Linked DNA regions of Candidatus Thiodictyon syntrophicum. The main gene of each other region encodes a partner of the protein of the gene in region 2 in a complex. Links are inferred from orthologs where the notes say so. Each region holds a gene or a part of one and is shown on either strand. Other genes may lie near its edges.

Evidence for each region. The genes of interacting proteins can lie anywhere in the genome.
Region 1: the proteins of iscU (region 2) and THSYN_RS11310 are in contact, whole or in part, in a solved structure (PDB 5XT5), measured with the Bacillus subtilis proteins. The link is inferred for Candidatus Thiodictyon syntrophicum from one-to-one orthologs.

The regions. Positions count from the first base shown.
Region 1 is NZ_CP020370.1:2,691,385-2,698,738, reverse strand. The notes cover bases 3,039-5,992. They hold THSYN_RS11310 (SufS family cysteine desulfurase), read right to left. Parts: upstream 5,457-5,992; coding sequence 3,621-5,456; downstream 3,039-3,620. Other genes in these bases: THSYN_RS11305 (putative bifunctional diguanylate cyclase/phosphodiesterase), read left to right, coding at 5,751-5,992; THSYN_RS11315 (hypothetical protein), read right to left, coding at 3,397-3,606; THSYN_RS34845 (hypothetical protein), read left to right, coding at 3,039-3,118. In the rest of the region: prlC (oligopeptidase A), read left to right, coding at 1-1,907; THSYN_RS11320 (c-type cytochrome), read right to left, coding at 2,524-2,841; more of THSYN_RS34845, read left to right, coding at 2,969-3,038; more of THSYN_RS11305, read left to right, coding at 5,993-7,354. UniProt on the Bacillus subtilis protein: Type II cysteine desulfurase that acts as the initial step in the SUF-like Fe-S cluster assembly pathway.
Region 2 is NZ_CP020370.1:6,187,752-6,194,891, forward strand. What follows is about bases 1-2,740. They hold iscU (Fe-S cluster assembly scaffold IscU), read right to left. Parts: upstream 1,694-2,740; coding sequence 1,307-1,693; downstream 1-1,306. Other genes in these bases: hscA (Fe-S protein assembly chaperone HscA), read right to left, coding at 1-346; hscB (Fe-S protein assembly co-chaperone HscB), read right to left, coding at 470-1,027; THSYN_RS26575 (IscS subfamily cysteine desulfurase), read right to left, coding at 2,077-2,740. Also shown: more of THSYN_RS26575, read right to left, coding at 2,741-3,291; Fe-S cluster assembly transcriptional regulator IscR, read right to left, coding at 3,430-3,930; cysE (serine O-acetyltransferase), read right to left, coding at 4,070-4,891; THSYN_RS26590 (RNA methyltransferase), read right to left, coding at 4,884-5,711; THSYN_RS26595 (inositol monophosphatase family protein), read left to right, coding at 5,789-6,586; THSYN_RS26600 (DUF4342 domain-containing protein), read left to right, coding at 6,920-7,140. UniProt on the Bacillus subtilis protein: Part of the SUF-like system that mediates the biosynthesis of iron-sulfur (Fe-S) clusters. Acts as a sulfurtransferase and thus transfers sulfur from SufS to SufB.

The sequences.
Region 1 (7,354 bases), 3.5 Mb from region 2 along the record:
CGCCGGGGGTGCCGACCTGGGAGAGCTTCGTCGAGCCCCTGGAGGAGTCGGACGATACGCTCAGCCGCACCTGGTCCCCGGTGGGACACCTGAACGCCGTCATGAACAGCGAGGCCCTGCGCGCCGCCTACAACGCCTGCCTGCCCAAGCTCAGCGACTACGGCACCGAGGTAGGCCAGAACGAGGACCTGTTCCGCGCCTACCAGGCGGTCGCGGCCCAGGAGCACCTGGACGCCACCCAGCGCAAGCTCCTGGACAACGCCCTGCGCGACTTCCACCTCTCCGGCGTCGACCTGCCCGCGGACCGCAAGGCGCGCTACAAGGCGATCAGCCAGGAACTCTCGCAGCTCACCGCCAAGTATTCGGAGAACCTGCTCGACGCCACCAACGCCTGGAGCAAGCTCGTGACCGATCCGTCACGGCTCGCCGGGCTGCCCGAGTCCGCCCTGGGCCTGGCCCGCCAGAGTGCGCAGCAGCGCGGCCAGGACGGCTGGCTCCTGACGCTCGACATGCCCTCCTATATCCCGGTCATGACCTACGCCGACGACCGCGACCTGCGCTTCGAGGTCTATCAGGCCTTCGGCACCCGCGCCTCCGACCAGGGCCCCCATGCCGGCCAGTGGGACAATGGCGACCTCATGGAGCGCATCCTGGCCCTGCGCCACGAACTCGCCCAACTCCTGGGTTTCGCCAATTACGCCGAGCGCTCACTGGCCACCAAGATGGCGCGCTCGCCGGACCAGGTGCTGGCCTTCCTCAACGACCTGGCGCAACGCTCCGTCACCCAGGCGCGCGGCGAACTGGAGGAAGTACGCGCCTTCGCCTTGGAGCACCACGGTCAGGGGCAACTGGAGCCCTGGGATCTCGGCTACTACTCCGAGAAGCTGCGCGTGCACCGCTACCAGATCAGCCAGGAGGAATTACGGCCCTATTTCCCGGTCTCCCGGGTCCTGAGCGGGCTCTTCGGGGTGGCACAGCGCCTCTTCGGCGTCGATATCGAGGAGGCCCAGGGCTTCGAGACCTACCACCCGCAGGTGCGCTTCTTCGAGATCCGCGACACCGAAACCCGCCAATTGCGCGGCCAGTTCTATCTCGACCCCTTCGCCCGCCCCGACAAGCGCGGCGGGGCCTGGATGGACGTGTGCACCAACCGGCTGCATACCGCCCGCTATGACCAGATCCCGGTCGCCTATCTGGTGTGCAACTTCAGCCCGCCGGTCGGGGATCAACCCTCGCTCCTGACCCACAACGAGGTCGAGACCCTGTTCCACGAGTTCGGCCACGGGCTGCACCACCTGCTGACCCGGGTCGACTATCCGGCGGTGGCCGGCATCAATGGGGTCGCCTGGGACGCGGTGGAACTGCCCAGCCAGTTCATGGAGAACTGGTGCTGGGAGCGCGAACCCCTGGATCTGTTCGCCGCCCACTGGCAGACCGGTGAGCGGCTCCCGGAGGACCTGTATGGGCGCATGACGGCGGCCCGGAACTTCCAGTCCGCGATGCAGATGGTGCGCCAGCTCGAGTTCGCGCTCTTTGATTTTCGCCTGCACCTGGAATACGACCCGGCCCGCGGCGGGCGTATCTATGAGATCCTGGAGGAGGTCCGCGACCAGGTGGCGGTCATCCGCCCGCCGGCCTTCAACCGCTTCGCCCACAGCTTCTCCCACGTCTTCGCCGGGGGCTATGCCGCCGGCTATTACAGCTACAAATGGGCCGAGGTCCTGTCCGCCGACGCCTTCTCGCTCTTCGAGGAGCGCGGGGTCTTCGACGCCGCCACCGGCCGGGCCTTCAAGGAGTCGATTCTGGAGCAGGGCGGCTCGCGCGACGCCATGGTCCTCTATGTCGACTTCCGCGGACGCGAGCCGACCACCGATGCGCTGCTGCGCCATTCGGGGATTGCCGCGTAGGCGTAGCCGCCGCTGCGACCCGATGATTCTCTGCACCGCCGCCTTTCCCTCCCGCGACAGCACGGGCCCGCCCGGTGCCCGCGTACCAAATGTAATCGCGGACCGTCACCCACCGCGAGGTCCAATAGATCGGTTCGGTCGATCAAGCGCAGCGCGATCGGCAGGGAGGCGCCACCCTTGGGGCCCCGCCAAGTGCCGCTGAGCGTCGCGCCGACCGGCGCATCGAGTGCCCACAGGCCGGTCTCTCCCTCCTCGCGCCAAGAGGTATCTTGCGCCGTCCTGGACAGCGGGATGCGGCCAAGAAACCGCTAGAGCGCCGTGACGGCCCGCGGGCCTCACCGGCCGGTGCAGCGGCGCAACCAACCGAGCCCCGCAAGCACCAGTCCGATCAGCGTCAAGGGTGCGGGCAGCGGGACCCCGACGCGGCCTTGATCATCACTCCGGCCACGCGCCCTTGCGGCAACCCGTCGCGGCCGGGGGGCCGCTCCTACGGCGTAGGAGCGGCCCCCGGGCCGCGACGGATGGCGGATCGCCCCGCGGGCACCCGCATCCGCCCGACGGCACTTGGGCGACGGCCGGGCGGGCGGCGCTTGCGTTCGCCCGGGCCCGCCCAGGTTCATTTGAGCGTCGCGAGCCAGTCGGCGATGGCCCGCATCTCCGTTTCACTCACCACGTTCATCACCGGGCGCATGGCCTCGCTCTGCCGGTTGTTGCGCACCCCGCTCTTGATATCGACCATCTGGCCATAGGCATAGTCGGCGCTCTGGCCGGCCAGGCGCGGATAGTCCGTTTTGCTCGGGGTATTGCCGTCGATGCCGTGACAGGTGACGCAGATCTTGCCGGTGTAGACTAAGGCGCCATCGAGCGGCGCGGCCACGCTGCCGAGCGGCAACAGCAGGGACACGAGGATGACGCGGCGAAACGGGACTTTCATGGGATACCTCTGGACTATGGACCAGGTCGATCGGGACGCCAGCCAGAACAAATAGCTGCTCGACGCGCTCGCCGGGTCCGGCCCCTGAGGTCGGGGTGCTCCCCGGCGGCGGTCGCGCGGGCGGATCTTGCCACGTAATCCGGGTGCCGTGGCGTTTCCCGCGGGCAGTGAGGCGCCGGGCGGGGCCCGCGGCGCACCGCCACGGGCCCTGGAAGATGCCGACGCGGGCCGGGGCGAGGCCGACCTGCACGCCTGGCCGGGTATCCGGCTCGGATGACCTGGATGCGCCGCCCCAGCGGGCTGGGCTCCTCGGCGACGGCGGTGCGCCCGGTGATGGGCGGCTGCCCGCCGCGGCGGTCGACGATCACCAGCCAGCGACGGTTGAGCCCCAACCCGGCCCGATAGCCGTCCAACTGAACGAGCCCCTCGGCCAGCGGGTCGGGCGCACCGTCACGCCAGGCCTGCCGAGCAGGGCTCGATGACCCGGGTGTTTCACGCAGAGACGCAGAGGCGGCGAGCTTGACGCCTCGGCGTGAGCAACTGCCGGCTTTGAGATCATCCGTGCCGGCCGGTCCTCAGCAAGTCGTCCGCGTGACGCTGGGCCCGCAACGCAGCGATGAGTCGCTGCGTCTCCTCCCGGTCCCTGGGCAGCGCGTGACTGGGGTAGTGCTCGACCACCTCGGCGGGCGTTGGGGCCGCGGGCTCTTTGGCGGCGACGGCGATGCGTATCGAGCGCTGCGGGGTGCAACGGTCTTGGTCGTCCACTGCGGTCGCTCCCGTCAGGCATGCGCGCAGTGCACGGCAGCAAACGCAACGGATTCCAGGTCCGGCGCGCCCCCCTGCCCCACCACCCGGGCGGCCAGCTGCCGCAGCCGCTGGACCATGGCGGCCAGGCCGTTGCGCCGCCCCAGGCTCAGGTGTTCTTCGAGCCCGAGCTGACCGAAAAAGCACTGGACATCGAAGGCCAGGACGGCGGCGGCGCTCTGCCCGGAGAATAACTGCTGCAAGAGGGCGATCAGGCCGCGGACGATGGCCGCGTCGCTGTCGGCGAGAAACTCGATGATGTCGGTGTCGCCGGGACGGACCCGGGCGTCCAGGTGCACCAGGCTCTGGCACCCGGAGACGAAGCTGGCCGGGGTCTTGAGGGCCTCGGGCATGACGGGCAGGCGGGCCCCCAGGTCCATGAGGTACTGGTAGCGCATCGACCAGTCGGGCAGCAGGTCGAAGACCTCGCTGATCAGCGCCGCCGCCGCCGCGGGCGACTCGGCCACGGGCCCCGGGTAGGCGATCTCCGGCACGGCGGTCGGCAGACCCACGGCCGTTGCGGGCCGGGCACGGACATTGACCCGCGCGCCCCGGCCGGCGTCGATGATCGCGGCGAGTTCCGTCGCCAGGCAATCGATCTCCGCGATCGTGTTGTAGACACCGAAGGAGGCGCGGGCCGTCGATGCCAGGCCCAGACGGTCCATGAGCGGCTGGCAGCAGTGATGGCCGGTGCGGATACAGATGCCCTTGAGATCAAGCGCCATGCCGATATCGAGCGTGCCCAGGGGCGGGTCGGTCACGACCCAGGACAGGACGCCGGCCTTGTCGGGTGCGGTGCCCTTGAGCTCGACCCCGGGGATGGCGGACAGGCGCCGCGTGGCATGACGCAGCAACCGGGCCTCGTGGTCCGCGACGGCCTCCAGACCCACGCCGCAGAGCCAGTCGATCGCCGCCGCCAGGCCCACGGCGCCGGCGATATGGGGGGTGCCCGCCTCGAACTTGCTGGGCAGTTCGGCGTAGGTGGTGTGCGCGAAGGTGACGCGCTCGATCATGTCGCCGCCGCCCTGGTAGGGGGGCATCGCCGCGAGCAGCCGCCGCTTGCCGTAGAGCACCCCGATCCCGGTGGGCCCATACAGCTTGTGCCCGGAGAAGGCGTAGAAATCGGCGTCCAGGGCCTGGACGTCGGTGCGTCCGTGGGCGACCCACTGGGCGCCGTCGATGAGCACCAGTGCGCCCGCCGCGTGCGCCGCACTGATGATCTCGCGCACCGGATTGACGGTGCCCAGGGCATTGGAGACCTGGTTCACGGCAACCAGGCGGGTGCGCGGGGAGAGCAGTTGCCGATAGACATCCAGGCGCAGCGCGCCGGTGTCGTCGATGGGGATGACCCTGATCCGCGCCCCGGTCGCCTGGGCCGCCAGTTGCCAGGGCACGATGTTGGAGTGGTGCTCCAGTTCCGAGAGGATGATCTCGTCGCCGGGGCGCAGATTGGCGGTGCCCCAGGACGCGGCGACCAGGTTGATGGACTCGGTGGTCCCGCGCGTGAAGATGCACTCGGCGGGCTCGGCCGCGTTGATGAAGCGGGCCACGGCGGCGCGGGCCTCCTCGTGCAGGCGGGTGGCGACGATGGAGAGCTGGTAGGCCCCGCGGTGGATGTTGGCGTGCTGGCGCAGATAGTAGTCCGCGACGGCATCGACCACCCGGTCGGGCTTCTGCGCGCTGGCGGCGTTGTCCAGGTACACCAACGGCTGGCCGTGGACGCAGGAGCGCAGGATCGGAAACTGGGCGCGGATGGCCGCCGCATCGAGTGCCGGCCGATCCGCAACATCAAGGGTGGACGAAGCTGTCATGGCGGATGGCTCTGAGCCTGAGTAGGGGGCCAAGCCCCGACGAAGAGGAGAAACACTATGGGCTTAAGTTGGGCTGGACCGGAGTCGGCTCAAGCTCATGGAACCTGGACTTGTCCATTTCCCAACGCCGGAGTCAATCTCGGATGGCCGCGGGGACGGCGCTGCGCGATGCCGCAATCAGTGCGGTGCCCGCACGGCCGGGGCCTTATACTGTCGAAGGATGCTGCATGATAACCGCCCGTCGCGGGTCCCGGGACCGGACCGACCACACCTTCTCACCTGCGCGAGTGCCGCATGACCGCCCTGCGAAACCTCTCCGACAGCACCCTCGCCGACGTCCTCGCCGCCCTGCGCCGGGAGGCCCGGGAGGCGACCGATAGCCGGCGCCTGGTGCAGGACCTCCAGGTCCACCAGATCGAGCTGGAACTCCAGAACCGGGAACTGCGCTGCGCCCGGCAGACCCTTGAGGAGTCCCGTGATCGCTACGCGGACCTCTACGACCTCGCCCCGGTCGCCTATGCCGCCATCGACCGCCAAGGCCTGGTCACCCAGATGAACCTGACCGCCGCCCGCTTGCTGGGCGTCGAGCGGGGGAGCACCGGGGACCTCTATCTGGGCCCTCGGCTCGGCCCCGGTGACGCGCCGCCCCTGCTCGCCGCCCTGGCGCGGGCGCTGGACACCGGGGCGGAGGAAGTACTCGAGGTGGATCTGGTGTCGGCCCATGAGCGGCGGCGCGCGCTGCGCCTGCTGATCCAACGCGAGCGGCCAAGCCCCGGCGCGGCTGGCCCGGCCACCTGCCGGGTGGCCCTGCTCGATATCACCGAGCACCAGCGGCTCACCGAGCAACTCCGGGAGCGGGAACGCGACCTGGTGCAACTGGCCCACCAGGATCCGCTCACCGGATTGCCCAACCGGCTACTGTTCGCCGACCGCCTGGGCCAGGCGCTGCGCCGGGCCCGTCGCGAGCAACGCCAGGTGGCCTTGCTGTTCCTGGATCTGGACGGCTTCAAGGCCATCAATGACAGCCTGGGACACCCGGCCGGGGATCGGGTGCTGCAGGAAGCGGCGCGGCGCCTGCGTGGCCAGGTGCGCGAAGGCGACACGCTCGCCCGCTTCGGGGGCGATGAGTTCACCCTGGTCCTGGACCCCGTGGAGCGCGCCGGCGACGCTGCCCTGGTGGCCGAAAAGCTGACCCAGGCCTTCAAAAGGCCCATCGATCTGGACGGCCGGCCCCTCTATGTCACCTTGAGCATCGGCATCAGCCTCTACCCCCAGGACGGTATCGACGTCGACACCCTGGTGCGCAACGCCGATACCGCCATGTACCAGGCCAAGGACCAGGGCCGCGACGGCTTTCAATTCTACACCGCGGACATGACCGCCCGCGCCTTCGCCCAGGTCTCCCTGGAGACGGCGCTGCGCGAGGCCCTGAGCCTGGAGCAGTTTGTCCTCTACTACCAGCCCCAGCACGATCTGACCACCGGCCGCATCATCGGCGTCGAGTCCCTGATCCGCTGGCACCACCCCACCTTGGGACTGGTCGGACCCGAGTGGTTCGTCCCGCTCGCCGAGTCCAGCGGGCTCATCGTCCCCATCGGCGCCTGGGTGGTGCGCACCGCCGCCGGCCAACTGCGGGCCTGGCGCGAACAGGGGCTGCTGGCGGACGTGACCCTGTGGGTCAACCTGTCCAACCGCGAGATCCGCACCGCGAGTCTGGCCGAGGGCATCGCCGCCACGGTCGCGGAAAGCGGGCTCGAACCCGGCGCCCTGGCGGTGGAGATCACCGACATCAAGTCCGTCGCCGACTCCGAGTCGGCCGCCGAGAACATCCGGCGGCTGCTCGACCTGGGGATCGAGGTCGCCATCGACTCCTTCGGCACCGGGCACTCGTCGCTCGC
Region 2 (7,140 bases):
GGAGCGCCGTGTCGGTCTCGATGAAACGATAGGGCAGCCGCCCACCCAATCGCTGCACATCGGCAATACCTCGCCCGATCAGTCGCTTGGCCGAGGCAATGGTGTTGAGCGGGTCATCGCCCGCAGCGTCTCGGGCCGCCTGACCCACAAGCGGCGGGGCCGTCGCACAGAAGCGGACCACCGAGGGCAGCAAGTGTCGGCCCTGCGCGTCCGGGAGGGTCTGCGCGAGCCCGCTGCGCACCACGGCGACCAGCGAATTGGTGGTCCCCAGATCGATGCCCGCGGCCAGCCGGTGCTCATGGGGGGCGGCCGACTGAACGGGTTCAGCAATCTGTAACAGGGGCATCGGGTCTCGGCGGAAGTACGGAAGGGTGGAAGTGCGTTAGTACGTTAGTACGGAAGTACGGTCGCACGGTGGTGCGGGGGTACGCGGTTGGTCTGAGGTTGGAACATTGCGCGCTGACGCAGATCAGTAGTGACCTTCGATCGCTGCGTCCAGTTCTTCGGCGTCCCGACGGCACTTGTCGAGGAACTGGAGCTTGCGCACCAGTTCCCGGGCGGCGTCCAGGCTGGCGGGAGAGGGTGCGGCGAAGAGCCCCGCCAGTTCCTTGTCGAGGGCCACACTCTGCTCCGCCAGGTGGGTCAGCACCGTGGCCACTGCCGCACGGGGATTGGGGCTGGTCTGCGCCTCGGCCAGGGTCTCACGCAACTCCATCTGTTCCATCAGGAAGGCCCCGTCCTTGCTGGTCTCGCTGTCCGTCCCGGGGTCGCCGGTATGCAGCTCCAGCAGGTACTTGGCCCGGGCCAGGGGGTCCTTGAGGGTTCGATAGGCCTCGTTGACCTGGGTCGAGGCCTCAAGCGACAGACGTTTCTCATCCTCCGCCGCCACGGCGAAACGGTCGGGATGGGTCACCGCCTGGAGGGCACGGTAACGCTCCGCCAGGCGCTTGGCGTCCACCGTGAAGCCCAGGGGCAGGTCGAACAGCTCGAAATAATTCTTGGAGAAGTCCAGCACGGCAGGATTCACCACAGTACCTAGGCCATACCGGAACAGCCGGAGGCATGCACCCCCAGACGCACGCCCAACCCCTTGCCCCGGTTGGCGAGGAACCGGGCGACGTAAGCGGCGGCGGCCGGTGTCAGTGAGATGGCCATGGGAGAATCTCCAGGGGTCAGCGATCCGGTGGGCGACAACGCGGTCGGTGGCAACGCCCGTTGGGTGCGATCCTAGGCCCAATGGGCACGCGCTGGCAACAACCCGTCACTCCAGGCCGCCGAGTCGAGTGCCGCACCAGGCAGCGCCGGCCTAGCCGGGCTTGCGCTTGGCCGCGTAGTCATTGATCGCGGCCTTGATCGCATCCTCCGCCAGCACCGAGCAGTGGACCTTGACCGGCGGCAGGGCGAGTTCGTCCGCAATCTCCTGATTCTTGATCTGGCGCGCCTGCGCCAAGGTCTTGCCCTTGACCCACTCGGTGAGCAGGCTGCTGGAGGCGATGGCCGAACCGCAGCCGTAGGTCTTGAAGCGGGCGTCCTCGATCACGCCCTCCGCGTTGACCCTGATCTGCAGGCGCATCACGTCCCCGCACGCCGGCGCACCCACCATGCCGGTACCGACGCTCGGGTCATCCTTATCGAAGGTACCCACGTTACGCGGGTTCTCATAGTGGTCCAGAACCTTGTCACTGTAAGCCATCGCGTTTTTGCCCCGGCAGTTAAAATTAAGTAACGAGTCAGAAAGAACCAGAATAGCCAACGAATGCAATCGCTGTCGTTGTCGTTGTCGTTGTCGTTGTCAACGAATCGTTGCGATGCCTGAAAAGCTCGGACAGCGAAACGAAGAGGCAAGTGCATCAACCGATGCGCTTGTGAGTCATCCTTATACTAAACACATGTCTTCATGGACGTTTCTATTTCATGATCTTGTGAATTCATACAATCCATCGTGTCAATCCATCGTGTTTGTGCAGGTACGAGAAAATCCTCAATCGCATCGTAACCTCGATTACGACAACGACAACGACAACGACGCCAAAGGCGTTTCCTTGTGGACTTGTTTAGCCTGGCAGTGCACGGTTCCTAATGCCCCACCCACTGCACCGAACGCAAGTCGACCCCGTCCCGGTACAGGTCCCACAGGGGCGAGAGTGCGCGCAGGCGCTCCACCTGGGTGCGGATCTTATCGATGGCGTAGTCGATCTCCGGCGCGGTGGAGAAGCGCCCCAGCGTGAAGCGGATGGAACTATGGGCCAGTTCGTCCTCCCGGCCGATGGCCCGCAGGACATAGCTCGGCTCCAGGCTGGCGGAGGTGCAGGCGGACCCGGAGGACACGGCCAGGTCCTTCAGGGCCATGATCAATGACTCGCCCTCCACATGGGCGAAGCTGACGTTGAGGTTGCCGGCCACCCGCCGCTCCTCGTCGCCGTTCAGGAAGACCTGCTCCATGTCCTTGAGTCCGTTCCAGAGACGTTGGCGCAAGGCCAGCACCCGCGCGTGCTCCTGCGCCATCTCCAGACGGGCGATGCGGAAGGCCTCACCCATGCCGACGATCTGGTGGGTGGGCAGGGTGCCGGAGCGCAGCCCCCGTTCGTGGCCGCCACCGTGCAGCTGCGCCTCGATCCGCACCCGCGGCTTGCGCCGGACATAGAGTGCACCGACGCCCTTGGGCCCATAGGTCTTGTGGGCCGAGAAGGACATCAGGTCCACCGGCATGGTCGCGAGATCGATGGGGACCTTGCCGGTGCTCTGGGCGGCATCGACATGGAACAGGACGCCGCGCGCCCTGGTCAGTTCACCGATGGCGGCGATGTCCTGGATGACGCCGATCTCGTTGTTCACATGCATGACCGAAACCAGGGTGGTGTCGGGCCGCAAGGCCGCGGCGAGCCGCTTGAGGTCGAGCAGGCCGTTCGGTTCCGGGTCCAGATAGGTGACCTCGAACCCTTCCCGCTCCAGTTGGCGGCAGGTATCGAGCACCGCCTTGTGTTCGGTCTTGACGGTGACCAGGTGCCGACCGCGCGGCGCGGAGAAATGGGCGGCGCCCTTGATCGCCAAATTGTCGGACTCGGTGGCACCGGAGGTCCAGGCGATCTCGCGCGGGTCCGCGTTGACCAGTTCGGCCACCTGGCGGCGCGCCTCCTCCACGGCCTCCTCGGCGGCCCAACCGAAGGCGTGGGAGCGCGACGCCGGGTTGCCGAAGATGCCATCGGGCGTCAGACAGGCGCACAGGCGCGCAGCCACCCGCGGGTCGACCGGGGTGGTGGCGGAATAATCCATATAAATCGGTAACTTCATGAGGGACTCCGCACCATCGCGGCAGCGGCTGTGGGGCTTGGGACCCGCACCCGGCGCGCCGCCGTGCGACCGGTGCAGTGGTGGGGGCGAAGAGCCGTTAGGGGCGGCGACGGGGATCAGGATTGGGTCGGTGAGGGGTCAGGCGCGGGCCGCGGCCGTCCCGTTGGGGACCCCGCTTGGAACGAGGTCCAGCTTGATGTCGATGGCGCTGCACGCAACCCCCCGCACGGCCGCACTGTCGCGCCGCTCGACGAGTTGCTGGAGCGTGACACTTTGCAAGTAGTCCTGGATGCGATCGCTCAGGTCACGCCACAGTTCGTGGGTCAGACAGGGGCGCCCATCCTGGCAATCGCCCGCCCCGCCGCAGCGGGTGGTGTCTACGGTCTCATCCACCGCGGCGATGACCTCGGCCACCGGGATGTCGCTGGCCGCGCGCCCCAGGTTGTAGCCGCCGCCGGGGCCCCGCACGCTGGTGACCAGGGCGCGGCGGCGCAGTTTGGCAAACAGTTGCTCCAGATAGGACAGCGAGATCCCCTGGCGTTGGGCGATGTCGGCGAGGGCGGTCGGTCCCTTGCCCTGGTTGAGGGCCAGATCCAGCATCGCGGTCACCGCGTAACGCCCTTTCGTGGTCAGTCTCATGTGGACCCTCTCATGCTCAACGCCTTCCCGGGTAGGGGTTTACGCCACTATGGTACTTTACCCAAGCGCGTTGATCAATTAATGCCTCAGTTACTCCGCGGGCTCTTGATCCGGGGGTTCGGGGTTCGGGGTTCGGGGTTCAGGGTCCGGGGGTTCGACTGGACGTCCGCGGGGTGGGGGCGCCCGGCTGGCCGTCCGAACCGCCAAGCGCCGCCGGGGAGTCGATCACGCCCCCATCCAGGTCCGCGTCGTGGTCGAAGTGCTCCATGATGCCCCGCGCCTCCAGGGCGCGGGACATGGCCTCCAGGCGCTGGTCCATGTGGTGGATGTGGTCGAGCATACGGTTGATGGCGTTGGCCACCGGGTCGGGGGCGTCCAGGGTCGCCCCATAGGCGTCGAAGCCGATCCGCGCCGCGGTGTCGGCCCGGCGCCGCCGCTCGGCGTCGCGCTCGCACTCGATCACGCGGCCGGGGATACCCACCACGGTAGCCCCCGGGGGCACGGTCTTGACCACCACCGCGTTGGAGCCGATCCGCGCCCCGTCGCCGATGACGATCGGGCCCAGCACCTTGGCCCCGGCCCCCACCACCACGTCGCGGCCCAGGCTCGGGTGGCGCTTGCCCTTCTGCCAACTGGTGCCGCCCAGGGTCACACCGTGGTAGAGGGTGCAGTCGTCACCGATGACGGCGGTCTCCCCGATCACCACGCCCATGCCGTGGTCGATGAAAAGACGCCGCCCGAGGTCCGCCCCGGGGTGGATCTCGATGCCGGTAAAGAGGCGCGCCACGTTCGACAGCACCCGCGCCAGCCACTTGAGCTTGCGCAGCCACAACCAGTGGGTCAGCCGGTGGACCAGCACCGCATGCAGCCCGGGGTAGGTGGTCAGGACCTCGAAGCGGGTCCGCGCTGCCGGGTCGCGCTCGAAGACGCTCGCGATATCCTCTCGCAGCCGGTCAAACATGGGATTGCATCTTGGTTTCATCCGTCGGCCCGGGCGGCACCGCGCTCGTACGCCCAGCCCGCTTGCGTCCCTGGACGGCGCTCAGGATGCCGCGCAGGATGTTGAGTTCCACCCGATCGGGCCGCGCCCGGTTGAACAGGCGCCGCAGCCGCATCAGGAGCCGGGCGGACTGGCCCGGGGTCGCGAAGCCGATCTCCGTCAGGGTCTGCGCCAGGTGGGCGTGGAAACCGTCCAGGGCCTCGGCGGTCGCAACCGCCCGCGGCTCATCGACCAGCGCGACCCCCTGTCCCTCCCGCCAGGCCCGGCGCACCTCGTAGGCGAGCACCTGCACGGCGGCGGCCAGATTCAGCGAGCTGAATCCGGGGTCGGTCGGGATGTGCACCAGTGAATTGCAACAGGCAAGCTCCTCGTTGGCCAGGCCGGAGTTCTCCCGCCCGAAGACCAGGGCCACGTCCCCCAGCGCCGCCTCCGCGAGCAGCAACCGGGCCGCCGCCGGCGGCTCCAGCAGGGGCCAGGGAAGCGAGCGCAGCCGGGCGCTGGCACCGATCACCAGCCGACACCCGGTGAGTGCCCCCGCCAGACTCGCGTGGACCCCGGCGCGCTGGAGCAGGTCATCCGCCCCGGCGGCGCGCGCCAACGCCTGCGCATCCGGCGGCGAGCGGGGGCTCGCCAGTTCCAGGCGCGTCAGGCCCATGGTCTTCATGGCCCGGGCGGACGCGCCCAGGTTGCCGGTATGGGTGGTCCCCACCAGCACAAAGCGGATCCGGGCCAGGGGTGCGAGGGGGGGCGGAAGCGGCGGTGTGATGGTTGGTTCGGTCATGGGGGTCCAAGGTCGTTCAAGAATATCGTCCACTGTCGATCTTTGCCAGGCGCACCCCTTAGGGTATGGTATCGGACATGAACCCAACACTGAACATTGCCATCCGTGCCGCCCGTGCCGCCGCCAAGGTGCTGCTGCGCTACTACGAGCGGGTCGACCAAATCAAGGCCCAGACCAAGGGCCGCAACGACTTCGTGAGCGAAGTGGACCGCGGCGCCGAGCAGGCCATCATCCAGGAACTGCGCGCCCGCTTCCCCAGCCACGCCATCCTCGCCGAGGAGAGCGGCGCCCAGGGTCAAGGCGACTTCGAGTGGATTATCGACCCCCTGGACGGTACCACCAACTATCTCCACGGTTTCCCCCAGTTCGCGGTCTCCATCGCCCAGCGCCACCGCGGCCAGCTCGAGTGCGCGGTCGTCTACGATCCCCTGCGCGAGGAACTCTTCACCGCCGCCCGCGGCGAAGGCGCCCAACTCAACGACCGGCGCCTGCGCGTCGCCACCCGCCCCTCGCTGGAGGGCGCCCTGATCGGTACCGGCTTTCCCTTCCGCGACCAGCGCCACATCGACGCCTACCTCGCCATGTTCAAGGACATGACACTCAATACCGCCGGGCTGCGCCGCCCCGGCTCCGCCGCCTTGGATCTCGCCTGGGTCGCCGCCGGGCGCACCGACGGCTTCTGGGAATTGGGTCTGAGCCCCTGGGACTTCGCCGCCGGCGCCCTGCTGGTCACCGAGGCCGGCGGCACCGTCACCGACCTGGCCGGCGGCAGCCGCTATTTCGACACCTGCAACCTGGTGGCCGGCAACCTCAAGATCCACCAGTCCATGCTCGAGCTGATCCGGCCCCACCTTGGTGGGACCCTGAGCGCTTAGGTCGCTGCCCGCAGCGTCGTTGTCGTTGTCGTAGTTCGGAAAAGCGATGCACTTTCGGGTGCGAGAGAATGCGGGACGCTACGATAACCTCGATTACGACAACGACAACGACAACGAAGCGTTTACAGAAATCCGGCAGTTGCCCACGCCAAGGCGCCAAGCCCGCCAAGAAATACAGCAGGGTAGATCCAAGATCCGGATCACCCGCCGGGTAAATCGCCCGACGCCGATAAGGCACTGAAAACCCTTGGCGAGCTTGGCGCCCTGGCGTGACAAATGCCCTTTGCGGGGTTACAGTTCCGCTCTTCGATCCACCACCGCAGGCGAGCCCCCATGTTCGACAAGGACCAACGACCACTGACCGAGGAGATCACCGTCGCCGGGAGCGACCTGGTGGACAAGGTCAAGGCACTGATCCAACAGGGCAGCGTACGCCGGCTGGTGGTGCGTCGGCCGACCGGCGAGTCGCTCGTGGAGATCCCGCTCAATGTCGGTCTCGGGGTCGCCGGGCTGCTGACGCTCATGGCGCCGGTGCTCGCGGCCCTGGGCGCCAT